One region of the Paraburkholderia caledonica genome, then DNA from elsewhere that is predicted to be linked to it. Evidence: predicted binding sites of a transcription regulator. Region 1 holds the regulator's gene; each other region holds the start of a gene.
What was found. Region 1 encodes LexA, which represses DNA repair genes until DNA is damaged. Its sites were predicted from a motif close to ACTGTATNNNNATACAGT; they were not measured.

Region 1 (10,282 bases):
TCGCGCCATGCTTCCCGATCGAGTTCGGCTTCGAGCAGATTGCCCTCGCGGCCCGCGAGTTCGACCCGCACGGAGCCGCCCAGTGTCACGACGCGCCGCACATCGACGACGATACCCTCGCGGTGCCCCGCCGACTGCGGATACAACTGCAAATCGTGCGGACGTACATAAGCGAAAGCCGGACCGCTGAAGTCGGTGCTAATGGCGACCGGCAACGCCGCGCCGTCCACCACGAATCCGCTCGCGTCGACGTTGCCGTGCAGGCGGTTCGCCGCGCCGAGAAACTCATACACAAACGACGTTTGCGGATGGTCGTACACGTCCTGCGGACTGCCGACCTGCTCCACGTGTCCACGATTGAGCACGACGATACGGTCCGCCACTTCGAGCGCCTCTTCCTGATCGTGCGTGACGAAAATCGTCGAGATATGCAGATCGTCGTGCAGACGCCGCAGCCAGCTGCGCAATTCCTTGCGAACCTTCGCATCGAGCGCGCCGAACGGTTCGTCGAGCAGCAGCACTTTCGGCTCGACGGCAAGCGCGCGAGCGAGCGCGATACGCTGTCGCTGCCCGCCCGACAATTCCGACGGATAGCGCTGCGCGAGCCAGTCGAGTTGCACGAGCTTGAGCAACTCATGCACCTTCTCGCGAATCACCGCTTCCGACGGACGCTCCTTCCTCGGCTTCACTCGCAGCCCGAACGCCACGTTCTCGAACACCGTCATATGACGGAACAGCGCGTAGTGCTGGAACACGAAACCCACTTCGCGCTCACGCGCGCCGACAGTCGCGACGTCCTGGCCCTGCAGGACGACCTGCCCGCCGTCCGCGTATTCAAGGCCCGCGATCACGCGCAGCAACGTGGTCTTGCCGCACCCCGAGGGCCCGAGCAGCGCAACCAGTTCGCCCGGCGGAAAATCGAGCGAGACGTTATCGAGCGCGACGAAATCGCCGAAGCGCTTCTGCAGGTTACGTACGGTGATACCCATTACAGCTCTCCTTGCTTGAGCGGGTGTTGCTGCGAAGATTGCATGTTCAGCGACTGCGCGGTCGACGGCAAAGCGGACGGCAGCGTGACGGGTCCGGCGTGCGCCGGCACGTCGCGGGCGTCCGACAGTTCCGCCGACATATGACGCTCGGCGAGCAGTTTCAATGCGAGCGTCACGAGTGCGAGCAAGGCCAGCACCGACGCCACGGCGAACGCCGCCGAGAAGTTGTATTCGTTGTAGAGAATTTCGACGTGCAGCGGCATGGTGTCCGTCTGGCCGCGAATATGGCCCGATACGACCGACACCGCGCCGAACTCGCCCATCGCGCGGGCGTTGCACAGAATCACGCCATACAGCAGGCCCCATTTCACATTGGGCAGCGTGACGCGGCGAAATATCTGCCAGCCGGACGCGCCGAGCACATGCGCGGCTTCCTCTTCGTCGTTGCCTTGCGCCTGCATCAGCGGGATCAGTTCGCGCGCGACGAACGGGAACGTCACGAAGATTGTCGCGAGCACAATGCCGGGCACGGCGAAGATGATCTGCACGTTATGCGCTTGCAGCCACGGACCGAACCATCCTTGCGCGCCGAACATCAACACGTAGATAAGACCCGAGATCACTGGCGAGACCGAGAACGGCAGATCGATCAACGTGGTGAGGAGCGCCTTGCCGCGAAACTCGAACTTCGCGATGCACCACGAAGCCGCGAGGCCGAACACCAGATTGAGCGGCACGGCGATTCCCGCTGTAATTGCCGTCAGCTTGATGGCCGCCAGCGCATCCGGATCGGCGAGCGACTCCAGATAAAAACCAAGCCCCTTGTTCAACGCCTGATAAAACACGGCGACGAGCGGCACGACGAGAAAGAGCCCGAGAAACAGCAGCGCAATGCCGGTCAGAATCCAGCGGACAAGCGGCGGTTCGGTGACCGGATCGGGCCGGCGCGCAATGTTCAGTGGCGCGCGCGGAGCCACGGCGTGCGGCGTGACGCCGTCGGCGTTATCGACGTGACCTGCCGAATGGCGGCTCATTGCGCACCTCCGCCAATGCTTGCAACGCTCGCGGCGCCAGGCGCCGGACCTGCGTTGCCGCGGCTCGTGCGGCGCTGCAGATACCACTGCAGCGTATTGATGAAAAGCAGCATCAGGAACGAGACTACGAGCATCACGACGGCAAGCGCCGTCGCGCCGGCGTAGTCATACTGCTCGAGCTTCGTGATGATGAGCAGCGATGTGATTTCCGACTTCATCGGCACATTGCCTGCAATGAAAATGACCGAGCCGTATTCGCCTAGTGCGCGCGCGAACGCGAGCGCAAAGCCCGTCAGCAGTGCCGGCAACACGGCCGGCAACACCACGCGGCGAAACGTCAGCCAGCGCGATGCGCCGAGGCAAGCAGCAGCCTCTTCCTGCTCGCGCTCGAACTCTTCGAGCACCGGCTGCACCGTGCGCACGACGAACGGCAAACCGATAAAGGTCAGCGCGACGAGCACGCCCACCGGCGTAAATGCGACCTTCAGACCGAGCGGCTCCAGGAACTGTCCAATCCAGCCGTTGCCCGCGTACACGGCCGCGAGCGAAATGCCGGCCACCGACGTGGGCAGTGCGAACGGCAGATCGACCACGGCGTCGACGATGCGCTTGAACGGAAACCTGTACCGCACGAGCACCCATGCGACCAGAAAGCCGAACACCGCGTTGATCAGTGCGCCGCCGAGCGCGGAGAAGAACGTCAGCCGGTACGAGGCCAGCACGCGCGGCGAGCTGACGGCGCGCACGAACTGACTCCAGTCGAGGGTGGCTGTCTTCAGAAAAGTCGCCGCGAGTGGAATCAGCACCACGAGGCTCAGATAAGCCACCGTGATGCCGAGTGTCAGGCCGAAACCGGGCAACGCGCTTGGTTTGCGGAAGGTCAACGTGGTCATGCTCGATACTCTTTCGGTTGATGCTCGTGTTGCCGGCCGCCTGGTCCTGATCGGCCAAAAGCGCGCCAGTGGCGCGCTCCGGAAAGTGACGCGCCGTGGCGCGTCGCGTTGCCTCGGTTCGCGCCTGCCGCGGCGCGGACCTGGGCGGTGTTACTGAGGCTGGTAGATCGAATCGAACACGCCGCCGTCCGCAAAGTGCGTCTTCTGCGCGTTGGCCCAGCCGCCGAACGAATCGTCGACCGTGTACAGCTTCAGCTTCGGAAACTTCGAGGTCAGTTCGGCCGGAACCTTGTTCGAACGCGGACGGTAGAAGTTCTTCGCGGCGATTTCCTGGCCCTGCTCGCTGTACAGGAAGTTCAGATACGCTTCGGCCAGCTTGCGCGTACCATGCTTGTCGACGACCTTATCCACCACCGCCACCGGCGGCTCGGCCAGAATGCTCACGGACGGCACGACGATTTCGAACTTGTCCGGACCGAATTCCTTCAGCGAGAGGAACGCCTCGTTTTCCCACGCAATCAGCACGTCGCCGATGCCGCGTTGCACGAAGCTGGTGGTCGCGCCGCGCGCTCCGGAATCGAGCACGCCGGCATTCTTGTACAGCTTGCCGACAAACTCCTTGGCCTTCTGGTCATTGCCACCCGGCTGATGCGCTGCATACGCCCATGCCGCGAGATAATTCCAGCGCGCGCCGCCCGAGGTCTTCGGATTCGGCGTCACGATCGACACGCCGGGTTTGGTCAGATCGTCCCAATCCTTGATGTGCTTGGGATTGCCCTTGCGCACCAGAAACACAATCGTCGACGTGTACGGCGACGCGTTGTCGGGCAAGCGCTTCTGCCAGCCTTTATCGATCAAACCCTTGTTCGCAATGGCGTCGATGTCATAGGCGAGCGCGAGCGTCACGACGTCGGCCTGCAAGCCGTCGAGCACCGAGCGCGCCTGCGCACCCGAGCCGCCGTGCGACTGCTTGAACGTGACGGTCTCGCCGGTCTTCGCCTTCCATTCTTTGGCGAAAGCCTGGTTCACATCCTGGTAGAGCTCGCGAGTTGGGTCGTAGGACACATTGAGCAGCGTCGTGTCGGCGGCTTGCGCCTGGGCCGCCGCGCCAAGGACGCCAAGCGCGGCTGCCGCGCCGAACGCGAGCGCTGCGATAAGTTTTCGGCTCCTGCCTGCCCGGCCCGCTTCGTGATTGTTCATGCCAAGTTCTCCGCGTGTTGGTGCGCTGAAACAGCGTGTGTTGTTTTGCGTCGGGTCACGTGCACATGAGCGACTGGAGGCCAGTCTATCCAGGGGCTTTCATCATTAAAAATAATGTTTATTCATTTTTTAATACGCAAAAGTGGTAATGACAGCCAGATAAGGCGTTGCGACATGAAAACGGATGTCTTGACGTCGATTTACGACGTTGCAGCGAGGGGTCGAGCCGCAAACTTAAAGTAAAGCTTGAATTGCGCCGGATACTGTATAAAAATACAGGCACCTGTTCATCCATACAGTGGCGCCATGACCAAACTCACCGCACGACAGCAGCAGGTTTTCGATCTGATCCGCCGGGCCATAGAGCGCACCGGTTTTCCGCCCACGCGTGCGGAAATCGCCGCCGAACTGGGCTTCAGCTCGGCCAATTCGGCTGAAGAGCATCTGCGGGCGCTTGCACGCAAGGGCGTGATCGAACTCGCGGCCGGCGCGTCGCGCGGCATTCGCCTGCTTGCTGGCCCGGACGAGGCGCCGCATCAGTTCACGTTGCCGCACGCCAGCATCATGCAACTGTCGCTGCCGCTCATCGGCCGGGTTGCCGCCGGCAGCCCGATCCTCGCGCAGGAACATATCGCCCAACACTATGCGTGCGACCCGGCGCTCTTCTCGAGCAAGCCCGACTACCTGCTCAAGGTGCGCGGGCTGTCCATGCGCGACGCGGGTATCTTCGACGGCGATCTGCTCGCGGTGCAGAAAAGAAGCGAGGCCAAAGACGGCCAGATCATCATTGCGCGGCTTGGCGACGACGTCACGGTCAAGCGCCTGAAGCGCCGCGCGAACGGTATCGAGTTGATTGCCGAGAACCCCGATTACGAGAACATCTTCGTTGAGACAGGCAGTGCGGATTTCGCGCTGGAAGGCATCGCTGTCGGGCTGATCCGCCCGGGCGAATTCTGACAGCACGGGTTTGGCGCAATGAGCGACAAGCTCAGTGCGTCATTAGCCAACCGCTCGCCTGCTCACCGACTAAAGCAGTACTCATGTTGAATCGCCCGGAGAGACTCATGGAACGCCTTGCCCGCCTGTTGCCGTTTCGCCAGTTCGGCCGTCTGCGCCATCTGCGCAAGCTGGTACCTTGCTCACTGATCGAAGCGTCCACGGCCGCTACCGCGTCGCTGTTCGACTCGCCCGCTCGTGGGTCCGACCGGCAGGCCGCGTTGCCATCGTCACTGCCGGCATTCGCCCGCGTGTCGCTGAACTCGGGGCTCAATACTGCCGAGCCCGAGCGCCGTGCGCCTGTGCGCGTGTACCACGGGCCGTCGCGGCTCATCATGGTCGGCACTGTAGACGCGGTGTGCCGCATGATTGACCGTTGCATCGCCGAGGAAACCAACGTCCACGGTGCGGTGTTCGAGTCTTGATGAGTTGTGAGGTGTGGGGCGCGTCGCTCACATGGTTTGTGGCAGCGCACGGATCGTTTCAGCGCGGTTGCGGTCCACGTTAGATCACACCTGAAGGAGTTTTCCGCTCGATGGCAGTTTCAACACCCAGGAAGCGCAGCGCCCGTCCGCTTGCAGTCACGCTTACCGTCACGTTGATCGTGATCGCGCTGATCGCGGCGTTGGGCTTCGCTTATGCCTCCCCGTATATCGCGCTCAACAACCTCAAACGCGCCGCCGACGCACGTGACGCGCAGACGGTGAATCGGTATGTCGATTTTCCTGCGTTGCGCGAGAGCCTGAAGCAGCAAGTCACCGGCTTGCTGACGCGGCGGCTGGACTCACACGGAAACGGCAATCCGTTGGCTGCGATCGGCGCGATGATTGGCGTCGCGTTGATCGGCCCGCTCGTCGACGCGTATGCAACACCCGACGGCGTGGCCGCGCTGTTGAACGGCATGCCGCCGCGCGGCGAGCCGGGTGAGCGGCCCAACGCCGCGCCGGTCACCGGCAATCCGCCTGCTGCCAATGCGCCCGCCCCCGCATCGTCCGGTGCGGACAGCGGCGCGCCCGGCGGCACTACGGGTGATCCGAACGGCAACGCGGTTAATAGGGCCACCCCGCCGCAACCGCCGCAAACCACAGCCGGCTACCGCGGCCTCAACGAGTTCGCCGTCACATACCAGCACGGTGCGGGGGACGCGCGTTACTCCGCCATCTTCATGCGCGAGGGTCTTTTCACGTGGAAGCTGGCGGCGGTCAATCTGAACGAGTGAGCGCCAGGCGCGGCTTGTCAGATCGAACGCGCACGCGGCCGATTTGACCCAATGCACTCGCAATGCACACGCCGCCCGCTACTCCGTCCTCCGCGTTCATCCGGCCCAAAGCTCACGAGCACCCACCCGCACGAAGCACCCGCACGAAGGCTGCATGCCTGGCGCGGGTGGCCGTGCGCCCGAACCGCATCGTCAGGCCGCTTCCTGCTGCTGCTCATGCGCTGAGGAGCACGCGACCAGAATGCTGCATGACACCCGGTCGAGCAGCGGTGTATTGCCAGCACCCATCCACCATCGGGACAAGCCTGTGCGGCAACGGTGGCCCACCACCACCAGGTCGACGTGCAACTCGTTGGCAAGATTGGCGATCTCGTCGATCGGATGGCCGAACGCAAAGTGACCCTGCGCGTTGACGCCGCGCTCGGTCAGCCAGTCCACGCCCTCTTGCAGGATGTCCCGCGCCGTCTTTTCGAAGCTGCCGCATGCGACGTCCGTCAGCAGGCCCGCGCTTTGCGCAATGCTCGAACGCATGTCCACCACCGAAAGCAGATGCGTTTGCGCCTTCAGATCCAGCGCAAGGTCCGCGCCGCAACGCAGAGCCTTGCGGCCTTCACGCGAGCCGTCATAGCACAGCAGGATTTTCTGGTAGCTCGCCATCGTTTTCCCCTTTCCGCAAAAGCGCGGTCTGAATCAATCATGGTGCGCCGCAATTCAGCTTGCAAGGGATGGAAAACGCTAAGTGCGATTGCTGCACGCCCCGGCCTTGTGCATACGAGGCACGCTCGGTGAGGACAACGCCGGCGACGCCTTTGCGGCAGTGCAAGAAGCCACAGCGCGGGGCGCTCCTTAAACCGCCATTTCCCGGCTGATGACCTAGAATGAGCAGCCTTCCCGTCGATTCGCCTCTTTTGCCTGAGCCTCGATCCCTATCCATGCCCGACACCGCTATCGAATTCCAGCAGGTTGAAAAAAGTTACGGCGAAAAGAAAGTTGTCGACGGACTGTCGTTTCATGTCGACGTCGGTGAGTGTTTCGGCCTGCTCGGACCGAACGGCGCCGGCAAGACCACCACATTGCGCATGCTGCTCGGCATTGCCACGCCGGACGCCGGCTCGATCCGCCTGTGCGGCGAGCCGATTCCCGGCCGGGCGCGCATCGCGCGGGCGCGCGTGGGCGTGGTGCCGCAGTTCGATAACCTCGATCCCGACTTTACCGTCCGCGAGAACCTGCTGGTGTTCGGCCGCTACTTCGGCCTGAGCGCCGCGCAATGCCGCGCGATGGTGCCGTCGCTGCTGGAATTCGCGCGGCTGGAGAGCAAGGCCGACGCGCGTGTGAGCGAACTGTCGGGCGGCATGAAGCGGCGCCTCACGCTCGCGCGGGCGCTCGTCAACGATCCCGATGTGCTGATCATGGACGAGCCGACTACCGGCCTCGACCCGCAGGCACGGCATCTCATCTGGGAGCGACTGCGCTCACTGCTCGCGCGTGGCAAGACAATCTTGTTGACCACCCACTTCATGGAAGAAGCCGAGCGGCTATGCGACCGGCTGTGCGTGATCGAAGAAGGACGCAAGATTGCGGAAGGTGCGCCAAGGGAGCTGATCGAGTCGGAAATCGGCTGCGACGTCATCGAGATTTTCGGCCCCGATCCGTTCGCATTACGCGATGAGCTTGCGCCGCTCGCACAGCGAACCGAGATCAGCGGTGAGACGCTCTTCTGTTATGTGAACGACGCCGGGCCAGTGCATGCGCGACTGAAGCAGCGAGCGGACCTGCGCTATCTGCACCGCCCGGCGAATCTCGAGGATGTGTTCCTGCGTCTCACCGGCCGCGAGATGCAGGACTGACTTCCATCGACACTGCACGAGACACGCAATGGATGCACGCACTTATCGAAGCAATGAAGCCACGCCACCCATGCAGGCCCCTTTCGCCGCGTTGCCCGCGAACGCGGTCAACTGGATCGCAGTGTGGCGCCGCAACTACCTTGTGTGGAAGAAGCTTGCGCTCGCCTCCATGTTCGGTAATCTCGCCGATCCGATGATCTACCTGTTCGGCCTCGGTTTCGGTCTCGGGCTGATGGTCGGCCGCGTCGACGGCGTGTCGTATATCGCGTTCCTAGCAGCAGGCACCGTTGCGTCGAGCGTCATGATGTCCGCGAGTTTCGAGTCGATGTATTCGGGCTTCTCGCGCATGCACGTGCAACGCACGTGGGAAGCAATCATGCACACGCCGTTGACGCTCGGCGATATCGTGCTTGGCGAAGTGATCTGGGCGGCCAGCAAGTCGGTCCTGTCGGGCGCCGCGATCATGCTGGTGGCGGGCGCGCTCGGCTACGCCAGTTTTCCGTCAGTGCTGCTCGCGTTGCCCGTGATCGTGCTGACCGGCCTCGCGTTCGCAAGTGTCGCGATGGTCGTGACCGCGCTCGCGCCGTCGTACGACTTTTTCATGTTTTATCAAACGCTGGTGTTGACGCCGATGCTGTTGCTCTCCGGCGTGTTCTTCCCGATCTCGCAGTTGCCTGCCGCCGCGCGTGGTGCGGCCGAGGTCCTGCCGCTGGCGCACGCGGTCGATCTGATACGGCCTGCGATGCTTGGTCGCCCGCTCGACAACGCCCTGTGGCACGTGGCCGTGCTGGCGGGTTATGCGGTAGGAGGGTTTATCGTCGCCACCGTGCTGTTTCGGCGTCGGCTGATGAAGTAACTCGTGCTGAAGTAACTCGTGCCCGGCGTCCAGAGAGGCGCGGACAATTCGAGGGCGGCTGACCCGATAGGTCAGCGCCCACGAATGAATTTGCTGCACGGACGCGAGCTCAGTCCTCTTCGTCGGTCCAGGGAATGTCGACGTCCGAGATGAACGCGACTGTTGCAAACGGGCCGCCTTCGTGACGCCCGATCTTGCCATCGGCACGCTGCCATTCCACCCGGAACATCGTGCCCGGATCGTCGGCGATCAGCCGCACGGTGCGGATCTCGTCCGGATCGGCGTCCTCGACCGGACCGTCGAGCGAAATCTGCAGTTCTTGCGGCCAGAGACCGTCGGCCGGATCGTAAATCTTGTCGCCGTCCGGAATCAGTGTGAATGCTTCGACGCCGATCGTCGCCGAAGCATCAACGATCATTTTGGCTAGCGCGCGCAGCAGCGCGGTGGCCCGCGCCGAATTCGCCTGACGGATCGCAAGGTCCCCGCGCGTCAGCGCCTGCTCGAGTTTTGGGTTCGTTTTTTGTTGCGCCATTCGATGTCCTGAGTGCTATCGCCGAGTGTGAACAGTGCGGCTGAAAACCCGCCGCCGCTGCCGAATTCCGGGCTGCATCCTACCATTCGTGCGCGCCGCGCCACGCGCAAAAGCACGACACGAAGGCAGAAGCCCGTCCTGCTCACCACAGTTTAGGTCGTGATTTGCCGACAGGGAGGGACATTTGCCTTTCGTTGCATGTCCCAGCGAACTCAGGGCGCCGGATTCGGCTGCAGCTGATGCAGTGCGTCGATTTCATCGAGCACGTGCTGCGACAGCTTTACGTCGACGCTCGCAATGTTCTCCTTCAACTGATCGAGCGAGGTCGCGCCAATCAGATTGCTCGTGACGAACGGCCGGCTATTGACGAAGGCAAGCGCCAACTGGGCCGGCGACATGTGATGGCGCTTTGCCAGTTCGACGTAACGCGTGGTGGCCTGGATCGCCTGGGGCTTGCTGTACCGCTGGAAGCGCTCGAACAGCGATATGCGTGCGCCAGCCGGCCGCGCGCCGCCTTCGTACTTGCCGGACAGCCAGCCGAACGCCAGCGGCGAATACGCGAGCAGGCCGATGTTGTCGCGGTGCGCGTATTCGGAAAGCCCCACCTCGTAAGTGCGGTTGAGCAGACTGTACGGGTTCTGGATGCTGACGATACGCGGCAAGCCGAGCTTTTCCGACGCGCGCAGGAACTGCGCGACGCCCCACGGCGTTTCGTT
Region 2 (10,282 bases), on a different contig from region 1:
CTGTTCGAGGCGCGTCAGCAGATCGTTGAACGACGTGACGAGCGGCTCGATTTCCGGAGGCGCGCGACGCGCTTCCAGCGGCGACAGGTCGTCGGGGCGCCGCGCGCGGATATGCGCCTGCAATGCGTGCAGCGGCGCGAGACCACGCGACAGGCCGAACCACACGAGCAGGATGGCGAGCGGCAGGATCACGAACTGCGGCAGGATCACGCCTTTGATGATGTCGTTGGCAAGCTGACTGCGTTTGTCGAGCGTCTCGGCGACCTGCACGAGCACGGGCTCCGCGCCGGGCGTCTGCGGAAACTCGACCGTCGTATAAGCCACGCGGATGTCGTTGCCGCGCAGCATGTCGTCGCGAAATGCGACGAGCCCCGGTTGCGGCCGGTCTTCTTCGTGCGGCAGCGGCATGTCGCGCTCGCCGGCCACCAGTTCACCTCGTGTGCCGAGCACCTGATAGAAAACACTGTCGACGTTGTCCGTGCGCAAAAAGTCGCGTGTGGAGTCGGGCAGCGTCAGTTCGGCCACGCCGTTGACCGGGTGGATCTGGCGCGCGAGCACATAGGCATCGGTTTCGAGCGCGCGGTCGAACGGTCCGTTCGCGATCGACTTGGCGACCAGATACGTCACCGCGAGACTCATCGGCCACAGCAGCAACAGCGGCGCGAGCATCCAGTCGAGAATTTCGCCGAATAGCGAGCGCGGGCGGGCCTCGGCGGCGGCTTCGGTTTCGTCGGGCGGAGCGAACGGATTGGCGTAGCGCTCGTCGCGCGCCTCGTCGAGATCCGCCGCGCGGGCCGTCGCGCGATCGGCGCGTGCGGACATGGGTGTGCTCTATTTGTAGTGGTGGCTCGCCGGCATCCCGTCTGACTGCGGCGACGAAGGCGAAGAAGGCGGCTCGGGTTCGGGCTCGGCGGGCGCGGACGCGGCGGCAGTCGTATTGAGGTTTGCGGGCGCGACCGCCTTCTCGAGACAGTAACCGAGCCCGCGCACGGTAATGATGCGTACGCCGCTCGGCTCGATTTTCTTGCGCAGCCGGTGCACGTACACCTCGATCGCGTTGTTGCTGACTTCCTCACCCCATTCGCACAGATGATCGACGAGTTGCTCCTTCGAAACGAGACGCCCGATTCGCTGCAGCAGTACTTCGAGCAGTCCGAGTTCACGCGCCGAAAGCTCGATCACCTGCTCGTTGATATAGGCGATCCGGCCCACCTGGTCGAAAGACAGCGAACCGTGCCGCACGACCGTCGGGCCGCCGCCCGCACCGCGCCGCGTCAGCGCGCGCACACGCGCTTCGAGTTCGTTGAGCGCGAATGGCTTGGCCATGTAGTCGTCGGCGCCCAGATCGAGGCCTTTGACCCGTTCGTCGACGCTGTCTGCGGCGGTCAGGATCAGTACGGGCAGATTGGAGTTGCGGGCGCGCAAGCGGCGTAGCACCTCGAGTCCGGACATGCGCGGCAGGCCGAGATCGAGAATCAGCAGGTCGAAACTTTGCATCGATAGCGCGGTGTCGGCCTCGACGCCGCTCTTCACGTGATCGACAGCATAGGCCGATTGGCGGAGTGATCGAACCAGACCGTCCGCGAGTATGCTGTCGTCTTCGGCAATCAGAATTCGCATGGTGCGCCAGCTCAAGGCTTGGCCGGCACCTCGGGTGTCCCCGCGGCGCACAGCGGTCTCCGAAAATCATTGTGGGTGGTTTGGGCAGCGCGGCGGTAAACATGCGCGTTCGCATGAGAATCGCGCTTGCCAAAACCACTGTTTTTTTATACAGTGTCTGGGTTTCGTGTGCTGTCCTTCAAAAGGTGGGCCGCACATCTGCCTCAGACGCCGTTCATCATAGCAAAGGACGATTCATGGAAGAAAGCAAGAAAGGCTCGGCTGGACTGACTGCTGAAAAGAGCAAGGCACTCGCTGCCGCCCTCGCGCAGATCGAAAAGCAGTTCGGCAAAGGGTCGGTCATGCGGCTCGGCGCAGGTGAGGTAGTCGAAGACATCCAGGTCGTTTCAACGGGATCGCTCGGCCTCGACATCGCACTTGGCGTCGGCGGTTTGCCGCGTGGCCGCGTGGTTGAAATTTACGGTCCGGAGTCGTCGGGTAAAACCACGTTGACGCTGCAAGTTATTGCTGAAATGCAAAAGCTGGGCGGCACGGCAGCGTTTATCGACGCGGAACACGCGCTGGACATCCAGTACGCGGGCAAGCTCGGCGTGAACGTGAACGACCTGCTGGTTTCGCAACCGGACACGGGTGAACAGGCGCTGGAAATTGCCGACGCACTGGTGCGTTCGGGCTCGATCGACATGATCGTGATCGACTCGGTCGCGGCGCTCGTGCCGAAGGCTGAAATTGAAGGCGAAATGGGCGATTCGCTGCCGGGTCTGCAAGCGCGTCTCATGTCGCAGGCGCTGCGCAAACTCACCGGCACGATCAAGCGCACGAACTGCCTCGTGATCTTCATTAACCAGATCCGCATGAAGATCGGCGTGATGTTCGGCAACCCGGAAACCACTACGGGTGGTAACGCGCTGAAGTTCTACGCGTCGGTGCGTCTGGATATTCGCCGCATTGGTTCGATCAAGAAGAACGACGAAGTGATTGGCAACGAAACCCGCGTGAAGGTGGTCAAGAACAAGGTGTCCCCACCGTTCCGCGAGGCGATTTTCGACATCCTGTATGGCGAGGGTATTTCGCGTCAGGGCGAAGTCATCGACTTGGGCGTGCAAGCCAAGATCGTCGACAAGGCCGGCGCGTGGTACAGCTATAACGGTGAGCGTATCGGCCAGGGTAAGGACAACGCGCGCGAATTCCTGCGCGAGAATCCGGACATTGCTCGTGAAATCGAGAACCGTATCCGCGAATCGCTCGGCGTGAATGCAATGGCTGAAGCGGTGACCGGCGCGGGCGCAGAAGTCGCGGGCGAAGAAGAGTAACCATTACGTGATACGCAAGGGCCGGCCACTGTCCGATACCGGACGCAATGCGGGCGGCCCGCGTAATGACGAGAACGATTCGGTCGATCCGTCCGAATCGTTCGACGCGCATGATCGCGCTGCTGGCCGTGGCCCGCGGCGCGCCCAGTTCCAAAAACCGCCTGCTAGCCCAAATTCCGCAGATTTCTCGGACCCATTCGAGACTGCAGGAAATGCCACGGCTACCGAGCCCACGTACAGCCGCTCACGTGACTCACGCCGAGCATCCGCCGACGCGAAGTCCGGACAAAACGAAGCGAAGAAATCCCAGCGTCCCGCACGTTCGCTTAAGGGGCGCGCGCTCGGCTATCTGTCTCGTCGCGAATATAGCCGCAGCGAACTTGCCCGTAAGCTGAAGCCGTTCGTCGAAGAGAACGACTCGCTCGATACGCTGCTCGATACGCTGGAAGCCGAGAACTGGCTGTCCGATTCGCGTTTCACCGAAAGTCTGATTCATCGCCGGTCGTCGCGAATGGGCACGAGCCGGATCGTCGGCGAATTGAAGCAGCATTCTGTCGACCAAACGCTAGTCGAAGAGGCGAGCGCCCAATTGCGCGAAACGGAGCTTGCGCGCGCCCGAGCGGTGTGGCGCAAGAAGTTCGGCGAACTTCCGCAGACATCGGCCGAGCGCGCGAAGCAGGCGCGTTTTCTTGCATCGCGCGGTTTCTCGGGCGCCACGATCGGCAAAATCCTCAAGGGCATCGACGAAGAATGGAGCGGTGAATAGGCGCAAGCTGGGGCGTAGTCCGCGACCGCGCGCACAGGGTCGTCGAGCACGAAACCGGCTCTGGGCGGCCTGCAGGCCGTTTCGCCGCATTCGGGGCTGTCTCAAATACCCAGTATGCTAAAATTCACGCGTTTTCCAATTCGGCCTTTCCTTTCCGCATGCCGCTTTCCTCGCCAGTGCCCCGTCAATTGCGCCATCGCCGCGCAATCAGAGCGGAAGCTTTTGAGCGAGCCGATGGCCTGTGGGATGTGGAAGCGTGCTTGACCGACGAAAAGCCACGCGATGTGGCGCTTGCGTCGGGCGTCCGGCCCAATGGTCAACCGATCCATGAACTCTGGCTTCGCATCACCATCGATCGCAAGCTCAATGTCGTCGACGCCGAGGCGTCGTCCGACTGGGTGCCCTATCCCGGGCTATGCCAAGCCAGCAATCCTGCCTATCGTGCCCTCATCGGGCTCAATCTCCTTCACAACTTCCGTCGCGATGCTGCCCGTTTGCTGGCCGGCACGGCTGGTTGCACACATCTCACCGAGTTGTGCGCGATCCTGCCGACCGCTGCTATCCAGGCGTTCGCCGGCGACGTGTGGGATACCGGTGACAAGGCGGCAGGCGCGAGCGCCAGTTCAGAAAATGAGTCGGCCGACGGTACCGCCGAACGTTTAAGCGACAAACCGCCATTCCAGTTGGGACGCTGCCAGGCGCTGCGTTTCGACGGGGAGGCAGTGCAGAAGTTTTACCCGCGCTGGTATGGCTATGCGCCACGCCCAGCTGACCGCCCGGCATCGCCAGACAACGGGGCGGCCCGCCAAGAAGGCAGGGGCAATGCGCCCGGCATGTTGGACGGTAGCGGAAACGAAGTTCAATCCAACTCTCAGACTGAAGGGAATCACGCATGAAGATTCACGAGTACCAGGGTAAGGAAATCCTGCGGAAATTCGGCGTCGCGGTACCGCGCGGCAAGCCGGTCTTCTCGGTGGATGATGCGGTCAAGGCCGCGGAAGAGCTCGGCGGCCCGGTTTGGGTCGTGAAGGCTCAGATCCACGCGGGTGGCCGTGGCAAGGGTGGCGGCGTGAAGGTTGCCAAGTCGCTGGAACAGGTTCGCGAATACTCGAACCAGATCCTCGGCATGCAACTCGTCACGCACCAGACTGGTCCGGAAGGCCAGAAGGTGAATCGCCTGTTGATCGAAGAAGGCGCGGACATCAAGAAGGAACTGTATGTCGGCCTCGTGATCGATCGTGTTTCGCAGAAGATCGTCGTGATGGCATCGAGCGAAGGCGGCATGGACGTCGAAGAAGTCGCGGAAAAGACGCCCGAGCTGATCCACAAGGTTGCGGTCGATCCGTCGACGGGCCTGAAGGACGCCGAAGCTGACGACCTCGCGAAGAAAATCGGCGTGCCCGACGCATCGATACCGCAAGCGCGCGCGATCCTGCAAGGCCTCTACAAGGCATTCTGGGAAACCGACGCATCGCTCGCCGAAATCAACCCGCTGATCCTGACGGGCGACGGCAAGGTCATCGCGCTCGACGCGAAATTCAACTTCGATTCGAACGCACTGTTCCGTCATCCGGAAATCGTCGCGTATCGCGATCTGGACGAAGAAGATCCGGCTGAAGTCGAAGCGTCGAAGTTCGATCTGGCGTACATCTCGCTCGACGGCAACATCGGCTGTCTGGTGAACGGCGCGGGCCTCGCAATGGCAACGATGGACACCATCAAGCTGTTCGGCGGCGAACCGGCGAACTTCCTCGACGTGGGTGGTGGCGCCACGACGGAGAAGGTCACGGAAGCGTTCAAGATCATGCTGAAGAACCCGAACCTGACCGCGATTCTGGTCAACATCTTCGGCGGCATCATGCGCTGCGACGTGATCGCGGAAGGCGTGATCGCGGCGTCGAAGGCCGTGTCGCTGAAGGTGCCGCTCGTGGTCCGCATGAAGGGCACGAACGAAGACCTGGGCAAGAAGATGCTCGCTGAATCCGGTCTGCCGATCATCGCGGCTGACAGCATGGAAGAAGCGGCTCAGAAGGTCGTCGCGGCCGCTTCGGGCAAGGCGTAAGCCTAGTCCACAGCGCGTTTACCAGGATTAACCAGGATTACGAATGGCATCGCGCGAGCGACGCTGGCGGCGAACGTGTCGTCCAGTGGCGCTCCCGCGCGACGCCAAACGAACAGAGGTCAATACATGTCGATTCTGATTAACAAAGACACCAAGGTCATCACGCAGGGCATCACCGGCAAAACCGGTCAGTTCCACACGCGTGCTTGCCGTGAATACGCAAACGGCCGCGAAGCGTACGTTGCCGGCGTGAACCCGAAGCGTGCCGGTGAAGACTTCGAAGGCATTCCTATCTACGCGAGCGTCGCTGAAGCCAAGGCTGAAACGGGCGCGACCGTGTCGGTGATTTACGTGCCGCCGGCGGGCGCTGCTGCCGCAATCTGGGAAGCAGTCGAAGCCGACCTGGATCTCGCAATCTGTATCACGGAAGGCATTCCCGTGCGCGACATGATCGAGATCAAGGACCGCATGCGTCGCGAAAACCGCAAGACGCTGCTGCTCGGACCGAACTGCCCGGGCACGATCACGCCGGACGAGCTGAAGATCGGCATCATGCCGGGCCACATCCACCGCAAGGGCCGCATCGGCGTCGTGTCGCGTTCGGGCACGCTGACGTATGAAGCAGTTGGCCAGTTGACGGCGATCGGCCTCGGTCAGTCGTCGGCAGTCGGCATCGGCGGCGACCCGATCAACGGTCTGAAGCACATCGACGTCATGAAGATGTTCAACGACGATCCGGAAACGGACGCCGTCATCATGATCGGCGAGATCGGCGGTCCGGACGAAGCGAACGCGGCCGAGTGGATCAAGGGCAACATGAAGAAGCCGGTGGTTGGCTTTATCGCCGGTGTGACGGCGCCTCCGGGCAAGCGCATGGGCCACGCTGGCGCGCTGATCTCGGGCGGTGCCGATACGGCCGAAGCGAAGCTGGAAATCATGGACGCATGCGGCATCAAGGTCACGAAGAACCCGTCGGAAATGGCGCGTCTTCTGAAGGCCATGCTGTAAATCGAAACTGGCGCCCAGTTAGAGCGCCTTTTTTGATACGCTTACGAGATCCTTTCGTTAGCGTGCGGTTTCAAGAGCGGGGGAGTTAAACACTCCTCCGCTTTTTTATTGGCCGCGCTTCCCGTTCCCTTCTATCCTTTCGCTCATGTTCGAGTTCCTCGCCACGCTCCATTGGGGCGCAGTCATTCAGATCATCGTCATAGACATCCTGCTGGGTGGCGACAACGCCGTCGTGATCGCGCTTGCCTGCCGCAATCTGCCGCCAGCCCAGCGCACGAAGGGCGTGCTGTGGGGCACGGCGGGCGCCATCCTGTTGCGTGTCGTATTGATTGCATTCGCGGTCGCGCTGCTCGACGTGCCGTTGCTGAAGTTCGCGGGGGGGCTGTTGCTGTTGTGGATCGGCGTTCGCCTGATGGCGCCGGCGCACGACGCGCACGAGAACGTGAAGCCCGCTGACAAGCTGATCTCGGCAATCAAGACGATCATCGTCGCGGATGCCGTCATGAGTCTCGACAACGTGATCGCCATTGCGGGCGCGGCCGAGGCCGCCGACCCGCAGCATCGCCTCGCGCTCGTGATTTTCGGGTTGGTGGTGAGCATTCCGTTGATCGTGTGGGGCAGCCAGTTGGTGCTGAAGCTGCTGGACCGTTACCCGATCGTGATTACACTCGGCGCTGCGTTGCTCGGGTGGATCGCGGGCGGTCTTATCATCAACGATCCGGCAGGCGACCGTTGGCCGGTCCTCGATACGCCGGTAGCCGAATATGGGATGAGCATTGCCGGTGCGCTGTTCGTCGTGATCCTTGGCTACCTGATCAAGCGTCGCAACGCGAATCGCGCGGCGGCTCAACATTAGCCATTCGGCCGACTGGGTGACACGAGCGTCGCTCGCTACGATGGAAGCGCCTGTTCCCGATCCGTGGGGCAGGCGTTTTTCGTATCAGGAGCCTGCCGATGATCGTCACTTTGCCTTATTCCCCATATTCCCAGTCCGCGCTGATCTCACAGTCGCGGCTCACGCGAGCACGCTGGTCGTCTACATTTGCGCGCGCGTGCCGGCGCCTCGGTCTCGGTTTTACGCTGATCGAACTGATGATCGTGCTTGCGATTGTCGGCGTGATCGCGGCCTACGCGATTCCCGCGTATCAGGACTATCTGGCGCGCAGCCGTGTCGGCGAGGGCTTGTCGCTTGCGGCGTCGGCGAGACTCGCCGTATCGGAAAACGCGGCGAGCGGCAACGCGTTTAGCGGCGGCTATGCGTCGCCGCCCGCGACGCGCAACGTCGAGTCCGTCCATGTCGACGACGACACGGGTCAGATCACCGTCGCCTTCACGACACGTGTGGCTCCGTCCGGCTCCAACACGATCACGCTCGTACCGTCGGTGCCCGACAACGTCGATGCACCCACCGCACGCGTTGCGCTGACAAAGGGTTCGGTGCAGGCAGGCGCGCTCGCGTGGGAATGCTTCGCTGGCGGTAAAACGGCTTCGTCTTTGCCGGCGCCAGGCGCGGGACCGAGTCCTGTCAACGCGCCTACGCTGTCGTCGAACCTTGCACCGCCCGAGTGCCGCACGTAATGCAACGGACGGGCGCATGGCGGGCGGTTCGAGCGTAAATCGCTGATTTTCGGGATATTTCGGCTGGGCCGGCGCACAGCACAAGGATTTTTTTGTATAGTGCGCCGGTTGCTGACGCCCACCGCTTATTCGATGCCCACCCCATTCGCGCGCTACCTGTCTCTCGTTCTATTGGCTTTCGCGTTGGTGCTGCCCTATGCAGTCGTCAACCATACCTATCCGATTCCGACGTTCTACGCGGAGTTCACCGCGCTCGCGCTGTACCTGTTGGTGGGCGCGGGCGTCGTCTTCCTGATCGCGAGTTCGCGGCCGCGTATCGCCTTTGCGTCCCCTGTCGTCGCACTCGTGCCGTTGCTGTTCGGCTTGCTGCTGGTCGCTCAGTCGGCGGTGTTGCCGGTCTCCCAGCCGTCGATGAACTGGCTCGGCGGCGGCTTTCTGCTCGCCGCTTTCATGGCGACACATGCGGGCTACGGTTTCGTACGCGCGAAGCTCAATGAGACGGCGCTCCGGTGGGCCGCCTCAGCGCTGGTTGTCGGCGGTCTTTACGCGGTGTTCTGCCAGGTCATTCAGCTTTTTCATCTCGAGGCGCGAGTATCGCCGCTGGTCGTCGCGTACAACGTGACCGTCGAGCGTCGGCCGTTCGGCAACATGGCGCAGGCGAATCACCTCGCCACTTATATCGCGTTCGCGATGGCGGGCGCACTGTTTCTCGTCCAGACGCGCCGGATCGCCGTCGCCATCTGGGCATTGGTGTCGACGCTATTCGCAGTCGGACTCGCGCTGACCGTCTCGCGCGGACCGTGGCTGCAAATGGGCGTGATCGTGGTAGCCGGTTTCTGGATGGCGTTTGCGCAGACTCGCGCCGAGCCGCAATTGCGCCGCAGTCATCGTCAGTGGGTTATTCCGATCGCGTTGGGGGTGATGTTCTTTGTCGTCAACGCGCTGATTCGATGGGCCAACGTGCGCTATCACCTAGAGCTGGGGCAGTCCGCGGCGGATCGCTTCAAAGATGCCGGCCAGATCGCGCCGCGGCTCGCACTTTGGAAATACGGCTGGACGATGTTTCGGACTCATCCGCTGATGGGCGTCGGTTGGGGCGAGTTTCCGAGTTATCAGTATCAGTTCGCGAAGACCCTCGGCGGCGTCGAGATCGCCAACAATTCACACGACATTTTTATCGACCTGCTCGCGAAGACGGGCTTGATCGGCCTCGCGATCGTGCTGTTCGGTCTCGTTACGTGGCTGGTGCGCGTAGTGCGCGCTCCGCAGAGCGCCGCGCGTGTTTTCGGCATCGCGCTGATCGGCGTGCTCGTCATGCATGCGCTCGTGGAATATCCGCAGCAGTACATGTTCTTCCTGCTGCCTGCCATGTTCGTGTTCGGCCTGCTGGAGACACGCCCGCTGCGTCTCGTGCCCGCGCGCTTGTCGTTCGGCGCGTTTGCGGTGGTCGTGTTCGGTGGCATTGCTGCGCTGTATCCGGTTTATCGCGATTACGCGCGCGCTGAGGTGCTGTATTACGGCTCGCGTCCGGCCGAACAATATCGCGCCGATCCGTCGTTCCTGTTCCAGGCATGGGGCGAATACGGTATGGCCACGCTGTTGCCGATGGATTCGACGGATCTGCAACGCAAGCTCGCGATGCACCGCCAAGCGATGGCGCTGTTGCCCGGCGAAACCGTGCTGCGTCGTTATGCGGTGCTGCAGGCGTTGAGCGGCGATACGGCCGCGGCATTCGACACCGTTGAGCGGCTCAAAATCTTCGCGCAGGAGTTGAAGGACTGGCCGTCGCAATTGAGCTACCTGTACCAGCTCTGCGATGAGCAGAAGACGCTCGCCGGCTTCAAGGCCGAACTGGTCAAGCGTTATGGCATGCCGTCGGGCGACGTCGCGCCGGACGACGACAGCGAGGAGGATTGAGCCGCGCTGTCGTTTTAA
Region 3 (10,282 bases), on a different contig from region 1:
TATCGCATTGCCGCCCTTCCGCGGATGTCCGGCAATGCGTTACTGCATTCGGGGCCCGTCGCGCAGGCGACGGACGTGCGCGCGCATGCCGGCAGCGCCCGCGCAGGGCCGCCTTGCAACGCTCGATCAATCCGTTCAGTTCAGTGCGGTGCGCACCAGCAACGGGCGCACGCCGGCCGCTTGCCTCAGCTTGGCGCGGACCTGGCTTTGAGTGATGCTTTAGATGATGCTTTTGATGACTCTTTAGTTGACTCTTCAGGCGAGTCTTTAGATGACGCCTTGCCGGCGCCGTTAAGCGCGCCGAATACCTCGTGCAGATCGGCTGCGCCACGCGCGGGCCGCTCCAGCATCTTCAACTCGACGCTTTGCAAATGGCGCGACATGAGCGCCGCCGCCTCTTTTGCATCGCCGGCGTCGAGCGCGGCGAGAATCGCTTCATGGTCTTCGAACGAACACGGGCTTCGCCCCAATGACTCGTACAACGCTGAAATCAGCGTGGAGCGCGCCACGAGTCCGTTCAGGCAGTCGCACAGCACCGTGTTGCCGGTCAGCTGAGCGAGTTCCGTGTGAAACTCGCCGGACAGACGAATCCACGACGAAAAGTCGCGTGTTTCGAACGCCTTGCGTTCGCGGCCGATCATGCTGCCGATGCTCTTCAACCGCCGCATGCCATGTCCGCCGCAGATCTTTTCGACGACTGCCAACTCGATGATGCGGCGCATCTCGAACACCTCATGCACCTCCTGAAGCGACGGGCTCGCGACAAACGCGCCGCGGTTCGGTTCGAGATCCACCAGATGATCGGTCGCGAGTTGCGCTAGCGCTTGCCGGATTGGCCCACGCTTCACACCGAACACTTCGCACAACTGCGCTTCGGTCAGCTTCGCGCCCGGCGCCAGCCGATGCTCGAGAATCGCGGCGCGAATGCGCTCGGCAATTGCTTCGGGCTTCGAACTATTTGCGTTGACTGATTCGGTGTCGGACATGATATGTGTCTCGGTATGAAGGTCATAATAGGATGGACATAAAGATTGTCAACAATTTTTGTTGGCATCATCGACAATCTTTGCGGCACGGCGTGCGGCGACGACAGGCTGCCTGGCTGGAAGCCCTGCAGCGACTGGGGAGCTGGATTCGATATGACGATTGGCGTCGCTGGCGCGGCGCATTTTGTCGACAATATAGTCGAGCGCGGTGGTTTTCGGCCTTCACTGAAAAGCCGCAGTTGCCGACCTGGGCTACCCAGAGGGCCGGCGAAAAGGCGGCCTCGCCTGCACCGCTTTGTTAGCGGTCGTTCAACGCAGACAGGGATAATCCGTCAGGGTCAGCTTGAAGCCGTTCGCATCGGCTACCAGGTGCGCGTCGGCGCCCACAGGCAGCGTAAGCATGTCTGGCACGTGACCGAACTGCAAGCCGGTGACGATCGGAATGCCGATCACCGACCTCATCTGATCGATCATGGCTTGCAGGTCATAGCCGTTGTCGTAGTCGTACGACTTACCGCCCGAAAAATCGCCAAGCACGAGCGCCTGCTGCTCGCCGAGAATGCCCGACAGGTGCAGTTGATAAAGCATCCGCTCAATACGAAACGGTTGCTCGTTGACGTCCTCGACAAACAGCACCCCGCCCTGCACCGACGGAATATAAGGCGTGCCGACGAGCGACGTGAGCACCGCCAGATTGCCGCCCCAGAAGGTGCCCGATACGTCCACCGCGTGCGCTTGCGGCACGTTTCTCGCAATGGTTAGCGTCGGCTTTGTCAGCGCGGACCAGAAGTGCTGCATGGTGAAGTCGCTGACATGTTCGGCGCCGAAGTCGCTCATGAGCATCGGGCCGCTGAACGTTTTCAAGCCGGCGCGCGCGAGCAGAGCAAGCTGAATAGCCGTGAAGTCGCTGTGGCCCACCAGCGCAACCGGCTCGCCGCTCAGACGACGTTGCAACCCATCGTAATCGAGGCCATGCAGAATCCGCGCCGCGCCGTACCCGCCGCGCACGGCAAGGACGATGTCCGGCAACGCGCGGGAAGCGTCCGCGAGCCGGTTCAAATCCGCCGCGCGCTCGCCGTCGGTGCCGCCGAAGCGTTGATAACGACGCCGCGTCGCATCTACTCCTTCCACGCGATGCCCTTGTGCGCGCAGGCGCTGCAACGCGCGGTTGAGCACGTCCGCCTCTTGCGGATAGCCGGAAGGCGCAATCAGGTTGAAGGTACGGTGGACGCTCATCGATAGGCTCTGGTCTAAGTGTTCCGCGCGGTTTGGAGAGCGTTGCGATTCAGGGTGTGCCGGACGGGTCTTTTTCCGCGACGACGGCCGCACGTGCCGCCGCGCGTGCTTCGCGGCTCGCGCGCCGCCGCTCCGCAAAGAACGACTTCAGCGCAGCGCCGCATTCGCTTTCGAGCACGCCGCCGGTCACCTGAGTGTGATGATTCAACTGCGGGTTTGCGAATGCGTCGACGACGCTGCCGCATGCGCCCGTTTTCGGATCGCGAGCGCCGAACACCACGCGGGCGATGCGGGCGTGCATGATGGCACCTGCGCACATCAGGCAAGGTTCGAGGGTCACATACAGTTCGCAGCCCGGCAAGCGATAGTTCTGCGCGATCTTTGCCGCGGCACGCAACGCGACCATTTCCGCGTGCGCCGAAGGATCGTGCGCGCCAATCGGATGGTTGAAACCTTTCGCGATCACTTCGTCGCCACGCACGAGCACTGCGCCGACGGGCACTTCACCAGCCGCCCGCGCTTCTTCGGCGGCAGCTTGCGCCAAGGCCATGAACCGGCGGTCGCGGTCGGAGACGGCGGGGTTGGCGGTTGGGTTGGCGGACGGGTTGGCAGCGGCTGCGAGCGGCTCGGGGGGATTCGACGAGGCGATGGGCGACGCGGCAGCGACGCCCGGCTCGCCATTTGCGAAGTCACCGACGATGGTGACAACACCACCGACAGTAACAGGCGGCATTTCCGGCTCCTTTCCTGCCTCGATCCAGTCCAAGTTCGAGCCCAATTTCAAGCCCAAGGCCCCGCGGCCAACGACGGGCTCGCTCACTGTGTCCCCGAGCCGGCGACATTCGCGGGAGAGCCTTCCACCGCGGACATATCGCTGCTGGAAGCCCGCTCGGACAATCGCTCCGCAATCCGGCGGCAATATTCGCGCGGAAGCACCAACGGGCCTCCACGTAACGATTCCAGCGCCATATGGAGCGCCAGCATGCGAGCCTGAAGACGGCACCGCGTAGCCTGATCGCTCACGGCACTCAGTTCGGACTGCAAGTCACGCAACGCGCGCAACTGCTCCATTGCGGGGGGCACAAACCCCGCGTTTTTCAAAATCCGGTTGGCGACGCGCACTTCTTCCGGGACCAAAGCATCGTCGTCCAGGGTGAGCGGCGCGCCTGCGCCCGGCAAATCGTCGAATTCGCCACGTGCGGCGGCGGCGGCAATACGCTGTTCGACTAACGCATCAAGCAATCTCATCTGCAATCCACTACGTTGCGGCCCAAGCATTCTATCAGGGAGCGCACGAGGGTTCCTTCCGCCGGATTCACCCGACCCGCCGGCTTTTCGGATTTTGCGTATTGGAGTCCTGGATGGATGCAAGCTAGCCTTCGACACTTTTTGCGAGTCGCGCTCGCGGCGTGCTTTGGCCGCCTGCTCGGTTCGCTTCGTTTGGCTACCTCGCTCACCTACTTCGCTTCTCTGTTTCCTGCTTTTTTTGCCACCGATCATGCAATTGCAAATGACACACTCACGCGTTGACAACGCAGCACGAATCACTGCTACAAGCACTGCCCCGCAGCCCGCAGTCCGGGCACGCGAGGGCTGCGCTTCAGCGCTCGCGAGCCGCGCCCGCGTTGACAGGCGCTCATTCAATACAACCCTACGCGGTGTATGTGTAGCCGCAGCGATGTCCGCCTTGCTTTCCGGCTGCACAATATTCTGCGGCGGAGCCGGCGGAAGCGGCGGTGGTTTCGGCGGCGTTTGCGCTACTGGTATGCGCTTCTAGACGCACGCCAGATCCCCACAAAATCTAAAGCCACAGATCACGCGTCGCTGCCCACCCTCCTTTCGTGGTCCTGTTCACGACCAACTAATCGTCGCGCCAATGCCACTAGGGCGCGGCCCCTTCAAGCGACCAGCGCGCAAGCACAATATGCCGGGTACGCCCCAATAAGCTGTGTATCAACGCGAAACCACGCACATTCCAGCAAACCGGCTCTACCGGACGCGCGGCGGCCCAAGGCAAGCCGTAAGCCAACGTGACATGCGGCGTATAAGTCACTGCCGCGGAACCGGCGCGGCTTTCAATGCCCTTGACGTGCAGCGCTTCCGCCAATGCGTCATGAAGCCGATGCAGACCCACCACGCCCTCACTCCCCGTCAACACTAACGGGCCCGGCCGCGGTTTCGACGCGAAACTCTCCGCCGTATTGAATTCGACGCTGAACGGCGCCATGCGAACCGCGGCAGCCGCTTGCATTGCGGCCTCCACATGTGTCGGCGGCAGACCGCCCGCGAAATTGCCGAGATGACGCAGCGTGACGTGCAACCGACCGGCGGCAAGCGGCTTACTGCGGGCGCGCGCCTCCCCGCAAAGCTCTTGCGCTAGCTTTGAAATGCTGGCCGCGGTATTCGCATCCGGGAAGACAGCGAAAAAGAGGCCGTCGGTTGGCGTTGGCGGCGCCTCGAGCCCGGGCAACCACAGTTGTTCAGGCATCTTGCTCCTGCGTGCTGAAATCCGGCATCTACACGAATCCCCCTTCACATGAACGAACTGGCGGACGCCAGCGGAAAACCAGCAACGAACAAGCGACGAACAAGCAACCACCAAGCAACCCGGCAGTAACCGCACCGCAAGCCAGCACGCACCCAACCCCGCCGCCGGCCCTGCCAAAAAACGCTTGCGCTTACGAATTGCCCACGTACAATACTGTACATCCATACAGTATCGGCGGCAACGTGGAATTGCAGAAAAAGCTCGAAGTATTGGCCGACGCGGCCAAATACGACGCATCGTGCGCCAGTAGTGGCGCGCCTAAGCGCGCGTCGCGCGGCACGGAAGGTTTGGGCGCCAGCACCGGCGCCGGTATCTGCCATAGCTTCACGCCAGACGGGCGCTGTGTGTCGCTGCTGAAAATCCTGCTCACCAATTTCTGTCTGTATGACTGTCAGTATTGCGTCAACCGGCGTACGAGCAATGTGCCGCGGGCGCGCTTCACGCCTGAGGAGGTCGTGGACCTCACGCTCGACTTTTATCGGCGCAATTACATTGACGGGCTGTTTCTGAGTTCAGGCATCATCCGGTCGTCGAATTACACCATGGAGCAACTGGTGCGGGTAGCGCAGTCGCTGCGCGAAGATCACCAGTTTCGCGGCTACCTTCACCTGAAAACCATCCCCGACGCCGACCCCGAACTCATCGCCAAAGCCGGCCGCTATGCCGACCGTCTGAGCGTGAACATTGAACTGCCGACCGAAGGCAGCCTCGCACGCCTTGCACCGGAGAAAGACGTGCGCACGATCAAGCTCGCCATGGGGTCGATCCGGCTCGCGCAGGAAGAGGCGCTGGGCGACGCAAAAGCGCCCCGGTTCACGCCGGCCGGCCAAAGCACGCAAATGATCGTCGGCGCGGATCAGACGAACGACAGCACCATCCTGCAGACCGCGGAAACGCTGTACGGGTCGTACAAGCTGAAGCGCGTGTATTACTCGGCATTCAGCCCGATCCCTGACAGTCCTTCGGCAGTCCCCGGCGAGGCGCCGCCGCTGCTGCGCGAACATCGTCTGTATCAAGCAGATTTTCTGCTGCGCGGCTACGGTTTCAACGTCGCGGAACTGTTCGAACAGCCAGGCAATCTGCCGCTCGACATGGATCCGAAACTTGCATGGGCGCTCGGGCATCGCGACCAGTTCCCGGTCGACCTGAACCGCGCGCCGCTTCGCATGATCGCGCGGGTGCCGGGCATCGGCATGCGCAATGCCAAGCGGCTGGTCGAGTTGCGACGCTCCCGGCGGGTGCGCTATGAAGATCTGGTGCGCCTGCGGTGTCCGCTGGAAAAGATCAAGCCGTTCGTCGTCACGCAAGACTATCGGGCGGCCATGCACGACGCGTCGTCGGCTCATCTGCGGCGAATCCTGACGCCGCCAATGCAAACGCAGATGCAGTTATGGTGACGTGCCGTGCTTCATTGCATCGAGATCGAAAACCATTTTGCCGCCTGGCGTACAGCCACTCTCGGTGCGCTGGCTCAAGGGCTTGCGCCGGAGTCGATCGAATGGCGCATTAAAGAAGGCGCCGGTGGTCATGGTTCGCTGTCTGGTCAAACGGCGCTCGATTACGGTGACACGTCCGGCAACGCGGCGCTCAGGTCGGACGCCCCGGCAGTCCACGTCTCGAAAGAACTGTCGGCGCTGCTGCATGATGCGGCGCTGTATCGGGAGCCGGACCGGTGGGCATTCCTCTACAAGGTGCTGTGGCGCTGGCAATGCGGTGATCGCGCGGCGGCGTCGCCAGCCGACGTCGACGGCGCCCGGCTCTACCGGATGGCTAAAGCGGTGCGCCGTGCGAAGCACGACATGATTGCGTACGTGCGCTTTCGCAAGCAGAGGCCGGACGCCCAAACCCCAGAGTACGTAGCCTGGTACGAACCGGAGCACGACGTTCTCGCATGGGCCGCGGAACATTTTGCGCAACGCATGGGGCGCTCGTCGTGGATTATCGCGACGCCTCACGGCGCCGCGTTCTGGAACGGCGAGCAACTACATATCGAAGCGCGCCCTGCTCTGCGCCACGAGCATCGCTGCGACACTGAAGACGAGGCCGAGGCGTTGTGGCTCGCGTACTACCGCAGCACATTCAATCCTGCGCGTCTGAACGAAGCTGCGCTCGAACAGCACATGCCGGTGCGGTTCTGGAAAGGGCTGCCTGAAGGCCATCTGATTCCCGCCATGATCAGCGAAGCAAAGAGCGGCGCGCGGCGCGTTGCGCAAGCGAGCGGGGTCGCGGCGCTCGGCGGCAAGTCCATTCCTGTCGAAGCCGAATTCGCTCAGCCTGCCCGCGATCAGCCATCGTCGCTGGACGCCTGCCGGCGCTGCGACCTGTGGCGCAATGCGACGCAAGCCGTGGGCAGTTCGGGGCCTCGTGACGCGCGCATCATGCTGATCGGTGAGCAGCCCGGCGATCAGGAGGATCTGAGCGGCGAACCTTTCATCGGGCCGGCGGGACAGTTGCTAGATCTCGCGATCGTCCGCGCCGACCTGTCGCGTGAGCAGCTTTATTTGACGAACGCGGTCAAGCATTTCAAATGGGAACCTCGCGGCAAGCGCAGGCTGCACAAAACCGCCGCGCAGCGCGAGGTCGAAGCATGTTCGTATTGGCTGGAGCAGGAGTTGCAAACGGTTCGGCCGTCCGTCATCGTCGCGCTGGGCGCAACGGCGCTCAACGCGTTGCTGCGCGAAAAGGCAAGCTTGCGCGACTATATGGGTAAGCCGTTCGAACTCGAAGGCGGTTGGGGAATCGCGACATATCATCCTTCGTTCGCGTTGCGTCAGCAGGACGACGCCGCGCGCGACAAAGTGCTGAGCGCCATCAGCGAGGCACTCGTCGAAGCGCGGAAACTAGCGGCATCGGTGCAAGCGGAACAGCGCAGCGTGCCTTAACTGCTAGACTGCGCCGCACGTTCCGTCATGCGGTTAAGGGGAATCAATGACCGGGGGCAATGACCGGAACGTCAGTGACCGGAAAGTCAAAAGTCAGCGAGCCGGTCCTGAGTGGCGAATCGTCATCGCCCAAACACCCTTGAGACCCTCGCTAGCCAAAAGATATTTGCGACCGCTCGAAGCCCGCGCTCCAGCACGAGGCAAAACGAACAGGACCATTTGATGAAAGACGACGTCGCCCGCGTTCCGCTCTCCACTGCATTCTGGTATTGGCTGCGACTCGGCTTCATGAGCTTTGGCGGTCCGGCCGGGCAGATAGCGCTGATGCACCAGGAACTCGTCGAGAGAAAGCGCTGGATTTCGGAAAAGCGCTTCCTGCATGCGTTGAACTACTGCATGGTGCTTCCCGGGCCCGAGGCGCAGCAACTTGCGACCTACATTGGCTGGCTCATGCATCGCACGTGGGGTGGCGTGATCGCGGGCGGGCTTTTCGTGCTGCCGTCGTTATTTATTCTGATGGGCCTGTCGTGGGTCTATCTGGTGTTCGGCAGCGTGCCGGCTGTGGCCGGCGTGCTGTACGGAATCAAGCCGGCCGTGACTGCGATCGTCGTGTTCGCCGCGTATCGCATTGGCTCGCGCGCGCTTAAGAACGCCTGGCTGTGGTCTATCGCCGCTGCGGCGTTTATTGCCATCTTCGCCGTAAAGGTGCCGTTCCCGTTGATTGTTCTCGTGGCTGGCGTGATCGGTTACGTCGGCGGGAAATATGCGCCCGGCACTTTCGTGATTGGCGGCAAGCACGGCGCCGCTGCGCAGCTTCACGGCCCGGCGCTGATCGACGACGACACGCCGACGCCTCGTCACGCGCTCTTTACCTGGAAGCGCTTTTTCATCGTCCTGGCAAGCTTTGTCCTCATATGGCTGGTGACGATCGGTACGCTAGCCGCTCTTTTCGGATGGAACGGCGCGCTCACGCAAATGGCCTGGTTCTTCACGAAGGCAGCGCTGCTTACATTCGGTGGCGCGTACGCGGTTTTGCCTTACGTCTACCAGGGCGCGGTCGAGCATCAGCATTGGCTCACCGGGCTTCAAATGATCGACGGTCTTGCGCTCGGCGAGACGACGCCCGGCCCGTTGATCATGGTCGTCGCTTTCGTCGGCTTTGTCGGTGGATGGACGCGAGCGATATTCGGTCCGGACGCGCTACTTCTGTCCGCTGTCGTCGCGTCAACGATCGTGACGTTCTTCACGTTTCTGCCTTCGTTCATGTTCATCCTGCTGGGCGGCCCGTTCATCGAGACCACGCACGGCAATCTGAAATTCACCGCGCCGCTCACTGCGATCACGGCCGCGGTCGTCGGCGTAATCGTGAATCTTGCCGTCTTCTTTGCGCTGCACGTTTTATGGCCGCATGGCCTGCATGGAACCTTCGACTGGTTGTCGCTCGTCATCGGGCTGGCGGCTGCGATCGCGCTCTTCCGCTTCAAGGTCGGCGTGATACCAGTAGTGCTGGTGTGCGGCGTGGCAGGGCTTGCGATCCGGTTACTGGTGTGACGCTCAGCAAGTCGTCGGCCTTACCGCGACGCCAGTGAGGACCGTGGTCAGGTATTCGCTATTACCAATTCCTCGGTATTGTTCGGCGGACGCAAGCCATCGCTTCTGTTGGCGAAGTAGCGTTGCGTAAGGTCGGCCGCAGAGACGTGCTGCGCCTGCGCGAAGCCGGCGTCGTGGGCAAGGGCCAGCATCTCGGCCGGCGTGAAGAAACTGAGAAAGGGCGTGCCGTTTTCGCGCGCGCCCTTCTCTGCCATTTTCAGTCCAGGACGCACTTCTGGATCCGCCATGTCTAGCGGCAGCAGAAACGTGGTGGCGAGCGTCGATCCGCGGGCGAAAGCCGCGATCTGGCGCAGCGTGGCCGCATTTGCATCGCGCGTGAGATACATGCTCACGCCCGTCGAGACCACGATTGCCGGCTTCCTGTCGTTGAATCCGTGCGCCATGAGCCGGTCCTGCCATGCTTCGCCAGCCTCGAAATCGACCGCCACAAAGCGCAGCCATGGCGGGATGCCGAAACCAAGCTCGCCGAGCCGCTGACGTTTCCACTCCTGCGGCACCGGCTGATCGACCTCGAATACTGTGAGGCGCGAAGCAATCTCCGGCCTGCGCTGCGCAAAACTGTCGAGCCCCGCCCCAAGAATCACATACTGGCCGATCCCGCGCGCCGTCTGTTCGACCACCAGGTCTTCGATAAAACGTGCGCGTGCCACGATCGACGCACGAAACGGACGCGTGAACAGCGGGTCCATGTCGCCGCGCTGGCGCCAGTCGTCGCCGGGAGCTAGCAGTTCGAGGCCGATCGAGTCGTCGAAAACATGCGGCGCTGCGTCGACTTCCTTGTGCAGCGCCCGCCAGAGTGCAACACGTGCCGCGGTGCTGTCGGGTGCCAGATTTCGCTGATCGTTCATGAGCGCCGGTCCTTGCCGTTCGTGCTGTTTTCAAGCAATGAGGGAAGCGTCGCTGCCTTCGCAAGCACGGAGCAAACGCAAACCAGGCAACGAAAAGAATATCACCGAGCAGACAGACACCGTCAACGGTATCCACGCGGAACACCCCGGATCGGACCGAGCCCGACCACC

Region 2: recA (recombinase RecA) is a predicted target of LexA. The motif match lies at 1,758-1,775, and genes of this name have one in related genera.
Region 3: H281_RS0126480 (putative DNA modification/repair radical SAM protein) is a predicted target of LexA. The motif match lies at 4,923-4,940, and genes of this name have one in related genera.

What each region holds. Positions count from the first base shown of each region.
Region 1 covers NZ_KB911034.1:858,192-868,473, reverse strand. The annotation lists gene H281_RS0104035 (sulfate/molybdate ABC transporter ATP-binding protein) at 1-989, opposite strand, end outside; gene cysW (sulfate ABC transporter permease subunit CysW) at 989-2,023, opposite strand; gene cysT (sulfate ABC transporter permease subunit CysT) at 2,020-2,916, opposite strand; gene H281_RS0104020 (sulfate ABC transporter substrate-binding protein) at 3,067-4,116, opposite strand; gene lexA (transcriptional repressor LexA) at 4,423-5,073, shown strand; gene H281_RS0104010 (hypothetical protein) at 5,181-5,537, shown strand; gene H281_RS0104005 (DUF2939 domain-containing protein) at 5,648-6,331, shown strand; gene H281_RS0104000 (universal stress protein) at 6,524-6,988, opposite strand; gene nodI (nodulation factor ABC transporter ATP-binding protein NodI) at 7,264-8,178, shown strand; gene H281_RS0103990 (ABC transporter permease) at 8,207-9,034, shown strand; gene H281_RS0103985 (hypothetical protein) at 9,144-9,566, opposite strand; gene H281_RS0103980 (NADP(H)-dependent aldo-keto reductase) at 9,779-10,282, opposite strand, start outside.
Region 2 covers NZ_KB911040.1:320,215-330,496, reverse strand. The annotation lists gene H281_RS0121680 (sensor histidine kinase) at 1-822, opposite strand, end outside; gene H281_RS0121675 (response regulator transcription factor) at 832-1,620, opposite strand; gene recA (recombinase RecA) at 1,857-2,933, shown strand; gene recX (recombination regulator RecX) at 2,941-3,699, shown strand; gene H281_RS0121660 (DUF2889 domain-containing protein) at 3,858-4,595, shown strand; gene sucC (ADP-forming succinate--CoA ligase subunit beta) at 4,592-5,761, shown strand; gene sucD (succinate--CoA ligase subunit alpha) at 5,888-6,769, shown strand; gene H281_RS0121645 (TerC family protein) at 6,915-7,625, shown strand; gene H281_RS0121640 (pilin) at 7,724-8,347, shown strand; gene H281_RS0121635 (PglL family O-oligosaccharyltransferase) at 8,480-10,264, shown strand.
Region 3 covers NZ_KB911044.1:98,977-109,258, reverse strand. The annotation lists gene H281_RS0126510 (GntR family transcriptional regulator) at 186-986, opposite strand; gene ldcA (muramoyltetrapeptide carboxypeptidase) at 1,296-2,222, opposite strand; gene tadA (tRNA adenosine(34) deaminase TadA) at 2,272-2,955, opposite strand; gene H281_RS0126495 (DnaJ family domain-containing protein) at 3,039-3,470, opposite strand; gene H281_RS0126485 (2'-5' RNA ligase family protein) at 4,105-4,710, opposite strand; gene H281_RS0126480 (putative DNA modification/repair radical SAM protein) at 4,953-6,167, shown strand; gene H281_RS0126475 (UdgX family uracil-DNA binding protein) at 6,174-7,652, shown strand; gene chrA (chromate efflux transporter) at 7,875-9,203, shown strand; gene H281_RS0126465 (class I SAM-dependent methyltransferase) at 9,251-10,111, opposite strand.